DNA from 2 places in the Streptomyces sp. NPDC048461 genome. Region 1 is predicted to be linked to the other one. Evidence: predicted binding sites of a transcription regulator. Region 1 holds the regulator's gene; the other holds the start of a gene.

Evidence for each region. Region 1 encodes HrcA, which represses chaperone genes, less so after heat shock. Its sites were predicted from a motif close to TTNGCACTCNGNNNNNCNGAGTGCNAA; they were not measured.
Region 2: a site for HrcA is predicted at 1,275-1,301, ahead of groL (chaperonin GroEL). Genes of this name have one in related genera too.

What each region holds. Positions count from the first base shown of each region.
Region 1 covers NZ_JBVJGW010000012.1:226,909-232,291, forward strand. The annotation lists gene ACZ6S8_RS22415 (nitronate monooxygenase) at 1-729, opposite strand, end outside; gene dnaJ (molecular chaperone DnaJ) at 876-2,015, opposite strand; gene hrcA (heat-inducible transcriptional repressor HrcA) at 2,016-3,032, opposite strand; gene ACZ6S8_RS22430 (MBL fold metallo-hydrolase) at 3,192-3,917, shown strand; gene ACZ6S8_RS22435 (DUF3097 domain-containing protein) at 3,946-4,746, shown strand; gene hemW (radical SAM family heme chaperone HemW) at 4,833-5,383, opposite strand, start outside.
Region 2 covers NZ_JBVJGW010000004.1:109,425-114,807, forward strand. The annotation lists gene thrC (threonine synthase) at 1-133, shown strand, start outside; gene ACZ6S8_RS08670 (MoaD/ThiS family protein) at 168-446, shown strand; gene ACZ6S8_RS08675 (cold-shock protein) at 844-1,053, shown strand; gene groL (chaperonin GroEL) at 1,431-3,053, shown strand; gene ACZ6S8_RS08685 (GNAT family N-acetyltransferase) at 3,157-3,582, opposite strand; gene ACZ6S8_RS08690 (hypothetical protein) at 3,644-3,778, opposite strand; gene ACZ6S8_RS08695 (phosphoribosylanthranilate isomerase) at 3,885-4,502, shown strand; gene ACZ6S8_RS08700 (LamG domain-containing protein) at 4,641-5,309, shown strand.

The DNA of each region.
Region 1 (5,383 bases):
GAAGGCCGTTCCGAGCTGCGCCGCCTCGGCGCCCGCCGCGAGCAGCGCCGCGACCTGGGAGCCCCGCATCAGACCGCCCGACGCGATGATCGGCAGGGCCACCGCTTCCCGTACCTGCGCCACCAGCGCGAGCAGTCCGACGGCCGCGGTGCCGTCGGCCTGCGGGTCGTCCCGGTGGATGCCCTGGTGGCCGCCGGCCTCCACGCCCTGTACGCACACCGCGTCGGCGCCGACCTCCTGTGCGCCGCGGGCCTCCTCGACGGAGGTCACGGTGACGACGGTGTACGTACCGGCCTGGCGCAGCGCGGTGAGCGCCGCTCCGGAGGGGAGGCCGAAGGTGAAGGAGACGACGGGCACCGGATCCTCCAGGAGGATCGCGAGCTTGGCGTCGTAGCCGTCGTCGGAGGTGCCCATGATGTCGTCGGCGGCGAGGGAGATGCCGTACCAGTTCGCCTCGCCGGCCAGCTGTCCGCGGTACGCCTCGACGGCGGCCGGGTCCACGTGGCCGGTCTGCGGCAGGAAGAGGTTGACGCCGAACGGGCGCCGGGTGAGGGCGCGCACCTGCTTGATCTCCTGGTACATGCCGTCGGCGGTCTTGTACCCGCCGGCCAGGAAGCCCAGTCCGCCCGCCTCGCACACGGCTGCGGCGAGCGGCGGGCACGAGGCGCCGCCCGCCATCGGAGCCTGCACGATCGGGTACGGAGAGAGACCGTTCGGTGCGCTGGACATGGACTGCATCGTGCCATGTCCCGCTCATCGCACCGAATCACGGCATTCGCCTGGCATGGTCCGCATCCGGCCCCCGCCGGGCCCGATGCGGCGAGCCCGGCCGGGGGTGTCCCCCGGCCGGGCTCGTACGCGTGTCCGCGGGCCGCTCAGCGGCCGTTGAAGGCGTCCTTCAGGCGGCTGAACAGGCCCTGCTGGCCCGGCGCGAACTGGCCCGTGGGCCGCTCCTCGCCGCGCAGCTTCGCGAGCTGGCGCAGCAGCTCCTCCTGCTGGGCGTCCAGCTTGTTCGGGGTGGTGACCTCGACGTGCACGATGAGGTCACCGCGTCCGCCGCCGCGCAGGTGCGTGACGCCGCGCCCGTGCAGCGGGATCGCCTGTCCGGACTGGGTTCCGGGCCGGATGTCGATCTCCTCCAGGCCGTCCAGCGTCTCCAGCGGGCACTTGGTGCCCAGGGAGGCGGCCGTCATCGGGATGGTGACCGTGCAGTGCAGGTCGTCCCCGCGGCGCTGGAAGGTCTGGTGCGGCAGTTCGTGGATCTCCACGTACAGGTCGCCGGCGGGGCCGCCGCCGGGGCCGACCTCGCCCTCGCCCGACAGCTGGATCCGGGTGCCGTTCTCGACGCCCGCCGGGATCTTGACCGTGAGGCTGCGGCGGGACCGGACCCGGCCGTCGCCCGCGCACTCGGGGCACGGGGTCGGGACGACGGTGCCGAAGCCCTGGCACTGCGGGCAGGGGCGCGAGGTCATGACCTGGCCCAGGAAGGACCGGGTGACCTGCGAGACCTCACCGCGGCCGCGGCACATGTCACACGTCTGCGCCGAGGTGCCGGGGGCGGCGCCCTCGCCGGAGCAGGTCGTGCACACCACGGCCGTGTCGACCTGGATGTCCTTGGTGGTCCCGAAGGCCGCCTCGTCCAGTTCCAGGTCCAGGCGGATCATGGCGTCCTGGCCGCGGCGGGTCCGCGAGCGCGGTCCGCGCTGCGAGGCCTGGCCGAAGAAGGCGTCCATGATGTCGGAGAAGTTGCCGAAGCCGCCCGCTCCGAATCCGCCCGCGCCGCCGCCACCGCCCGAGGAGGACAGCGGGTCGCCGCCGAGGTCGAAGACCTGCTTCTTCTGCGGGTCCGAGAGCACCTCGTACGCCGCGTTGATCTCCTTGAAACGCTCTTGCGTCTTGGGATCGGGGTTCACATCCGGGTGCAGCTCGCGCGCAAGCCGCCGGAATGCCTTCTTGATCTCGTCCTGGGAAGCGTCGCGGCGCACGCCGAGAACGGCGTAGTAGTCCGTGGCCACTTACGACTCCGCCAGGATCTGTCCGACGTAACGTGCCACTGCGCGTACCGCTCCCATCGTTCCGGGGTAGTCCATGCGGGTCGGTCCGACCACGCCGAGTTTGGCGACTGCTTCGCCGCCCGAACCGTAACCGACCGAGACGACCGACGTGGAGTTCAGTCCCTCGTAGGCGTTCTCGTGCCCGATCCGTACGGCCATTCCCGACTCACTGGCCTCGCCCAGCAGCTTGAGGAGCACGACCTGCTCCTCCAGCGCTTCGAGCACCGGCCTGATCGTCAGGGGAAAATCGTGTCCGAAGCGGGTGAGATTGGCGGTACCGCCGATCATCAGCCGTTCCTCGGCTTCCTCGACCAGGGTTTCGAGGAGCGTCGCGAGCACGGTGGACACCGTGGCACGGTCGTCGGCCTCGAAGGACTCGGGGAGGTCCTGGACGAGCGGGGGCACATCGGTGAAGCGGCGGCCGACGACCCGGCTGTTGAGCCGGGCCCTCAGGTCCGCGAGCGAGGCCTCCCCGAAGGGGGCCTGGCAGTCGATGAGCCGCTGCTCGACGCGCCCGGTGTCCGTGATCAGTACGAGCATCAGCCGGGCCGGGGCCAGCGACAGCAGCTCGACGTGGCGCACGGTGGAGCGCGTCAGCGAGGGGTACTGGACGACGGCGACCTGCCGGGTGAGCTGCGCGAGCAGCCGCACCGTACGGCCGACGACGTCGTCGAGGTCCACCGCGCCGTCGAGGAAGTTCTGGATGGCCCGCCGCTCGGGCGACGACAGGGGTTTGACCCCCGCCAGCTTGTCGACGAAGAGGCGGTAGCCCTTGTCGGTGGGGATGCGGCCGGCGCTGGTGTGCGGCTGGGCGATGTAGCCCTCGTCCTCCAGCACGGCCATGTCGTTGCGCACGGTGGCCGGCGAGACGCCGAGCCGGTGCCGCTCGGTCAGCGCCTTGGAGCCGACCGGCTCCTCGGTCCCGACGTAGTCCTGGACGATGGCGCGCAGCACTTCGAGCCTGCGTTCACTGAGCATCGCGCACACCTCCAGCTGTGGTCCGTCGCCGTGTTCCACCGGCGTCCCGTTGGTTCTCCGTTGGCACTCCGGCCGTTCGAGTGCCAGAGATCCCCCGCTCAGTGTACGGCCGGGTGGTGAGACCCTGGCAAGGGCGGCCCGTCAGGGTAGCGTCGCCGCATGGACGTGCGATGGGAAGAGGCGGGCTGGGAACGGCTGACCGGACGGGCCGGACGGCGGCGCCTTCCGGTGTGGGACTGCACCGTGGGACTGGTGGTGGGGGACGATTCCGTGCTCCTGGTGGACCCCGGTTCGTCCCTGCGCGAGGGCGCGGAGATCCGTGCCGAGGCCGAGCGGCTGACCGGTCACCGCGTGACCCATATCGCATTCACGCACGGGCATTTCGATCACGTGCTGGGCGCGGCCGCCTTCTCCGGGGCCGAGGTGTACGCGGCCGTCGGGCTGGACTCCCTCCTGGACGCCGGGCGGGAGTCGCTGCGGCGGTCCGCGGTGCGGCACGGGCTGGCCGCTCCGGAGGCGGCGGAGGCCGTCGAGCTGCTGGTGCTGCCCCGGCACCCGGTGTCGGGCGAGTGGACGCTGGAGCTGGGCGGGGTGCGGGTGCTGCTGGCCAACGTGGGGCCGGGGCACACGGGGCACGACCTGGCGGTGTTCGTCCCCGGCGAGCGGGAGGCGGTCTTCTGCGGGGACCTGGTCGAGGAGTCCGGCGAGCCGCAGGCGGGCGACGACGCGCTGCCGGCCCGCTGGCCGGACGCCCTGGACCGGCTGCTGGCCCTGGGCGGCGACGACGCCCTGTACGTGCCGGGTCACGGAGCGGTGGTCGACGCGGCCTTCGTCCGTGCGCAACGCGCCACACTGGCCGCGCGTTTCGGCGTGTCGGAGGCGTGATCGCCGCGCCTCTCCTAGTGTCGGCCGGATGCGCGAGTACTCCCCCGACCTGACCCCGCAGTGGAAGCGCCCCAAGGCCGTGCCCGAGGTGGCGGCGGAGCCCGACCTGGTGGTCGAGGCCGCCGGTACGGACTTCTGCGGCGCGGTGGTGGGCTGCGAGGCGGGCACGGTGACCCTGGAGGACCGGTTCGGCAAGCGGCGGGTGTTCCCGATGGAGCCCGCCGCGTTCCTGCTGGACGGCGCGGTGGTCACCCTGGTCCGCCCGGCCCGGGGCCCGGTGGCGCCGTCCCGCACGGCCTCGGGGTCGATCGCCGTTCCGGGGGCCCGGGCGCGCGTGGCGCGGGCCGGCCGGATCTACGTCGAGGGCCGGCACGACGCGGAGCTGGTGGAGCGGGTCTGGGGCGACGACCTGCGGATCGAGGGCGTGGTGGTGGAGTACCTGGAGGGGATCGACGATCTCCAGGCCGTCGTGGCCGAGTTCGGTCCGGGGCCGGACGCCCGGCTCGGCGTTCTCGTGGACCACCTGGTGCCGGGGTCGAAGGAGTCCCGCATCGCGGCCGCGGTGACCTCCCCCGACGTGCTGATCGCGGGCCACCCGTACGTGGACGTCTGGCAGGCGGTGAAGCCGTCCGCGCTGGGCATCCCCGCGTGGCCGGTGGTGCCGCGCGGGCAGGACTGGAAGACGGGCGTCTGCCGGGCCCTGGGCTGGCCGGAGAACACGGGGGCCGCCTGGCAGCACATCCTGTCCCGGGTGACCTCGTACAAGGACCTGGAGCCGACCCTGCTGGGCCGCGTCGAGGAGCTCATCGACTTCGTCACGGCGCCCTGAGGCCGGTCGGCCGGCGCCGCCGGTTCGCGCGACCCGCCGACGGGCCGACGGGCCGACGGGCCGACGGGCCGACGGGCCGACGGGCCTCAGTCCACCAGGTCCCGGACCACCGCGTCGGCCAGCAGCCGCCCCCGCAGGGTCAGCACGGCCCTCCCGGCCGCGTACGGGCCGGGCTCCAGGAGTCCGTCCGCGAGGGCCTTCCCGGCCGCCGCGAGGCCCGCAGGGGCCAGCAGCGTCAGCGGGCAGCCGTCGAGCAGCCGCAGCTCCAGCAGGATCCGCTCGACCCGGCGGTCCTCCGGCGACAGCAGCTCGCGCCCGGCGCCCGGGGACCTGCCTCCGGCCAGCGCGGCGGCGTAGGCGCCGGGGTGCTTCACGTTCCACCAGCGGACGCCGCCGACGTGCGAGTGCGCGCCGGGGCCCGCGCCCCACCAGTCGGCGCCGCGCCAGTACAGCTCGTTGTGCAGGCAGCGGCCGGCCTCGGTGGTGGCCCAGTTCGACACCTCGTACCAGTGGAACCCGGCCTGCCGCATGACCTCGTCGGCGATCAGGTAGCGGTCGGCGTGCACGTCGTCGTCCGTCATGGGGACCTCGCCGCGGCGGATGCGGCGGGCGAGCTGCGTCCCCTCCTCGACGATGA
Region 2 (5,383 bases), on a different contig from region 1:
CCCGGCGCTGACCACCGTCATCCTGAACACCGGCGACGGCCTCAAGACCCTGGAGGCGGTGGCCGCGGACAGCGGGCAGACCGCCACCATCCGCCCGAGCCTGGACGCCTTCCGCGCCGCCGGCCTGGCCTGACCCTCCCCTCGCACACCGGAAAGGCAGTAGCGCCATGAGCGTCAACGTCCGCATCCCCACCATCCTGCGCACCTACACCGGCGGCAAGGCCGAGGTCTCCGCCGAGGGCGCGAACCTGGCCGAGGTCATCGACTCGCTGGAGCAGAGCCACCCGGGCATCGCCGCGCGCGTCCTGGACGACCAGGGCAAGCTCCGCCGCTTCGTGAACGTCTACGTGAACGACGACGACGTGCGCTTCGAGGGCGGCCTGGAGGCCGTCACCCCGGACGGCGCCGGCGTCTCGATCATCCCGGCCGTCGCGGGCGGCTGCTGACCGCCGTGCGGTGACACGCTAAAACCGAAATTGCCCCTTCCGCTAATAAGCGGAGGGGGCAATTCTGCTTGATTGGGCGCGGTAGGGTTGGGGAAGTCCCCTCCGCTGTTCTTGCCCGCCGCATATGAACGGGTCGCGTGAGGGTCGACATCGAGTCAATGTGCAAGTGCGCTATGGGGCTTTGGCGAGAGATGCCGGGCCCGAGTTGCCCTGGAATATGCCAAATTTTCACTCTTTTTCAATCTTTCCGGGTGGCCGGAATTCTCGTCGGATTGACCTGTTGCAGACAGCATCGGCGCGGATACATTCAGCCTCGGTCGACGCGTTCCGACGCAAGTTCTGACCCGGGATCGCGAAGTGCGTTCCTGCGCAAGGGCCAGTAATAGGGGAGTTAGGCATGGCTCAGGGCACCGTCAAGTGGTTCAACGCGGAGAAGGGCTACGGCTTCATCGCGGTCGACGGTGGCGCGGATGTGTTCGTCCACTACAGCGCCATCCAGATGGACGGTTACCGCACCCTTGAAGAGGGTCAGCGGGTCGAGTTCGAGATCTCGCAGGGCCAGAAGGGGCCGCAGGCGGACATGGTCAAGCTCGCGGCCGCCGGCTAGTCCCCACGCGATCGACCACCGACGCATGCGTACGGCGTGCACGGTCGTACCGGCGTACGACGGGCAGTGACGTACGAGGCACTACGAGGGGCCCACATCCTGGACAAGGGGTGTGGGCCCCTCGTGCGTCCGGCCCGCACGGCCCGTGCGGCGCCTGCCTCTTCCGGGGGTGTTGGCCGAAGCCGCTTGCACTCGAGGGGGCCGAGTGCTAATCATTGGCGTTAGCACTCTCCCAGTGAGAGTGCTACTGAAACGAGGACCGGGTCGGTGAGGCCCGCAGCGTCCGGCGGGAAGGAACCGCCGGTCGCGCAGGCCGTCCGTCGCGGGCGCGGGCGCGGTCCGGAGCAATCCACCGCTGTCCGGGAGGACCACTTCAGATGGCCAAGATCATTGCGTTCAACGAGGAGGCCCGGCGCGGTCTCGAGCGTGGGATGAACCAGCTCGCCGACGCCGTCAAGGTCACCCTTGGCCCCAAGGGTCGCAACGTCGTCCTTGAGAAGAAGTGGGGCGCCCCCACGATCACCAACGACGGTGTCTCCATCGCCAAGGAGATCGAGCTCGAGGACCCGTACGAGAAGATCGGCGCCGAGCTGGTCAAGGAAGTCGCCAAGAAGACGGACGACGTCGCCGGCGACGGTACGACCACCGCCACCGTGCTGGCCCAGGCCCTCGTCCGCGAGGGTCTGCGCAACGTGGCCGCCGGCGCCAACCCGATGGCCCTCAAGCGTGGAATCGAGAAGGCCGTCGAGGCCGTCTCCGCCGCCCTGCTGGCCCAGGCCAAGGACGTCGAGACCAAGGAGCAGATCGCCTCCACGGCTTCCATCTCCGCCGCCGACACCCAGATCGGCGAGCTCATCGCCGAGGCGATGGACAAGGTCGGCAAGGAAGGCGTCATCACGGTCGAGGAGTCGCAGACCTTCGGTCTGGAGCTCGAGCTCACCGAGGGCATGCGCTTCGACAAGGGCTACATCTCGGCGTACTTCGCCACCGACATGGAGCGCATGGAGTCGTCCCTCGACGACCCGTACATCCTGATCGTCAACTCCAAGATCGGCTCGGTCAAGGACCTGCTGCCGCTCCTGGAGAAGGTCATGCAGTCCGGCAAGCCGCTGCTGATCATCGCCGAGGACGTCGAGGGCGAGGCCCTGTCGACCCTGGTCGTCAACAAGATCCGCGGCACCTTCAAGTCCGTCGCCGTCAAGGCCCCGGGCTTCGGCGACCGCCGCAAGGCCATGCTCGGTGACATCGCCATCCTCACGGGCGGCACGGTCATCTCCGAGGAGGTCGGCCTCAAGCTGGAGAACGCCGGTCTCGACCTGCTGGGCCGCGCCCGCAAGGTCGTCATCACCAAGGACGAGACCACCATCGTCGACGGTGCCGGCGACAGCGACCAGGTTGCCGGTCGCGTCAACCAGATCCGCGCCGAGATCGAGAACTCCGACTCGGACTACGACCGCGAGAAGCTCCAGGAGCGCCTCGCGAAGCTGGCCGGCGGCGTGGCCGTCATCAAGGCCGGCGCCGCGACCGAGGTCGAGCTCAAGGAGCGCAAGCACCGCATCGAGGACGCCGTTCGCAACGCGAAGGCGGCCGTCGAGGAGGGCATCGTCGCCGGTGGCGGCGTGGCCCTGCTGCAGGCCTCCGCGGTCTTCGAGAAGCTGGAGCTCACGGGTGACGAGGCGACCGGCGCTGCCGCCGTCAAGCTCGCCCTCGAGGCCCCGCTGAAGCAGATCGCCGTCAACGCCGGCCTCGAGGGTGGCGTCGTCGTGGAGAAGGTCCGCAACCTGACCCCCGGCTGGGGTCTGAACGCGGCCACCGGCGAGTACGTCGACCTCATCGCCGAGGGCATCATCGACCCGGCGAAGGTCACGCGCTCCGCGCTGCAGAACGCCGCGTCGATCGCCGCGCTGTTCCTGACGACCGAGGCCGTCATCGCCGACAAGCCCGAGAAGGCCGGTGCCCCCGCGGGCGGCGGCATGCCGGGTGGTGACATGGACTTCTGATCGGCCCCGGCTGATCGGCTGTTCTCGAACGAGGGCGGCACCCCCCGCGGGGGGTGCCGCCCTCGGGCGTTTCCCGGCCGGGGCCGGGACCGTCGCGGCCCGCTCAGAGCTGCTTGAGGAAGTACACGTCCTCGTGGCCGCCCGGGAAGCCGGGGACGCGGGCCGTCTCCACGTAGCCGTGGCGGGCGTAGAAGGCCGGGGCCTGGAAGGTGAACGACGAGACGAGGACGGTCGCGCAGCCGCGCCGGCGGGCCTCGTCCTCGGCGGCGGCCAGCAGCCTGCCGCCCCAGCCGTCGCCCCGGCTGTCCTCGCGCACCCACGTCATGCCGATGCCCGCCCGGTCGCCCCAGCTCCAGCCGCTGAGCCCGGCGACGAGCGCGCCGTCCGCGTCCGTGACCCGGACGGTGAACTCGGACTGTTCGTGTCCCGGCGTCGCCGCCCGGTTGAAGGCGTCGAGCTCCTCGCTCAGCCGCGCGTCGAGCCCGGCGTCCGCGCCGCCGGTGGTGATCCCCGCCCCGTTGTCGTCCATGGGCCCATTCTGCGGTCCGCCCCGGCACCGCCACGAACGGTTTCCGGTGCCCCCGGGCCGGTCAGAACCCGGACGAGTCGATGACGCAGCCGAACGGTTCCGGTACGGGCAGGGGCTCGCCGAAGGACACCGTGGTGCGGGAGCGGTAGCCGTGCGGAGAGGGATCCGAGAAGCAGGTGATCTCCGAGCCCTGCATGTCGGGCCGGGGCCCGTGTCTCGATCAGGCCAGCGCCGGGGCGCGGGCCGTGCCCGGTCCTCGGGACGGAGTGCCGGGGGGCGGGCGGGTTTGGTTGACTCGGGGGATGAGCGAGAGCAGCGCACCCTTCGTCAAGATCTGCGGCCTCAAGAACGCGCGCGACGTCGAGGCGGCCGTGGCCGCGGGGGCGGGGGCCGTCGGGTTCGTGTTCGCCCCGGGCAGCCCGCGTACGGTCGACGCCGCGACCGCGCGCGCCCTCGCGGCGGAGGTGCCGCCGGGGGTGCTCACCGTCGGGGTGTTCCGGGGGCAGCCGGTGGCGGAGGTCGCCCGGTTCACCGAGGAGAGCGGCGTACGGGCCGTCCAGCTGCACGGCGAGGAGGGCCCCGAGGACTTCGCGGCGCTGCGGGCGGCGGGCCGGACCCTGCTGCGGGCCACCGCGGAGCACGTCCGGCGGTGCGGCGAGTACGGCGAGGACCTGCTGCTGATCGACGCGCCGGACCCGGGCTCCGGCAAGCCCTGGAACTGGGGTTCCGAGGAGTTCACGGCGCCGGAGGGCCGCTGGCTCCTGGCGGGCGGGCTGACGCCCGGCAACGTCCGGGAGGCCCTGGAGACCACGGGCGCGTGGGGCGTGGACGTGTCCAGCGGGGTCGAGGAGGAGCGCGGAGTGAAGTCCCCGGCGCTCATCCGGGCCTTCGTGCGCGCGGCGCACGCCTCTGCTCGCTGAACGCGTTCGTGCGATTACTCTCAGCGAGAACCGGAGGTTCGGCCGGTTTCCGGCGGGCACAGCACAGTCATGCTCTCGGACACGCTCGGATGGCTGCGGCGCCTGACAAGCCGCCTCGTTCCTGAGGGCGGTGGAGGCGTGCCCGTGCTCGCGCCGCGCCGCACTCCCGTCTTCACCGCCGACTTCGCCTCCACCTCCCAGTGGGTCGCCGGCCGCTCGTGGGCGTATCCCGGCGGCGGTCCGGTCAACCCGAACGACAACAAGCTGGACCACCTCGTCGCCGACCCCGCCTACAGCCGCGGCGGGGTGTTCCGGGCGACCCTGCGCCCCGACGGCAACTGGGACGCCGGCCTGCTCACCACCGAGGGCAGCGACGGCGGGTTCATGGCCCGCACCGGCGACGTGCTGGAGGCCCGGGTGCGGCTTCCCGTCGAGCGCGGGGCGTGGCCGGCGATCTGGACCTGGCGGGACGGGGGGCAGGAGATCGACGTCTTCGAGTACCACCCCGACAACCCGGACCTGCTGGAGCTGTCCAACCACGTCCGCGAGGGGCACCGCTACCACCGCGACCCGTCGGTGCGGCCCGGCGGGTGGGTCGACCTGAAGGTCGAGTTCGGGAGGAACTCGGTCGTCTGGTGGGTGAACGGCGCCCGCGTCTTCAGCGACGGCCGGGGCGTCGGCCGGAACTGGCGCGCGTACCTCATCGTCAACCTCTCGGTCTGCGCCGGCCGCTACCACCCGGCGCCGGACCCGGGGGCCACGGAGATGTCGTACGAGGTGTCGGAACTGCGCGTGTACCGCCGCTAGTCCGGTTCCTCCGCAACGCACGGCGGACGGGGGCGGCGCGGAGACGGCTGCGGGCGCCCCCCGATCGTGGGACG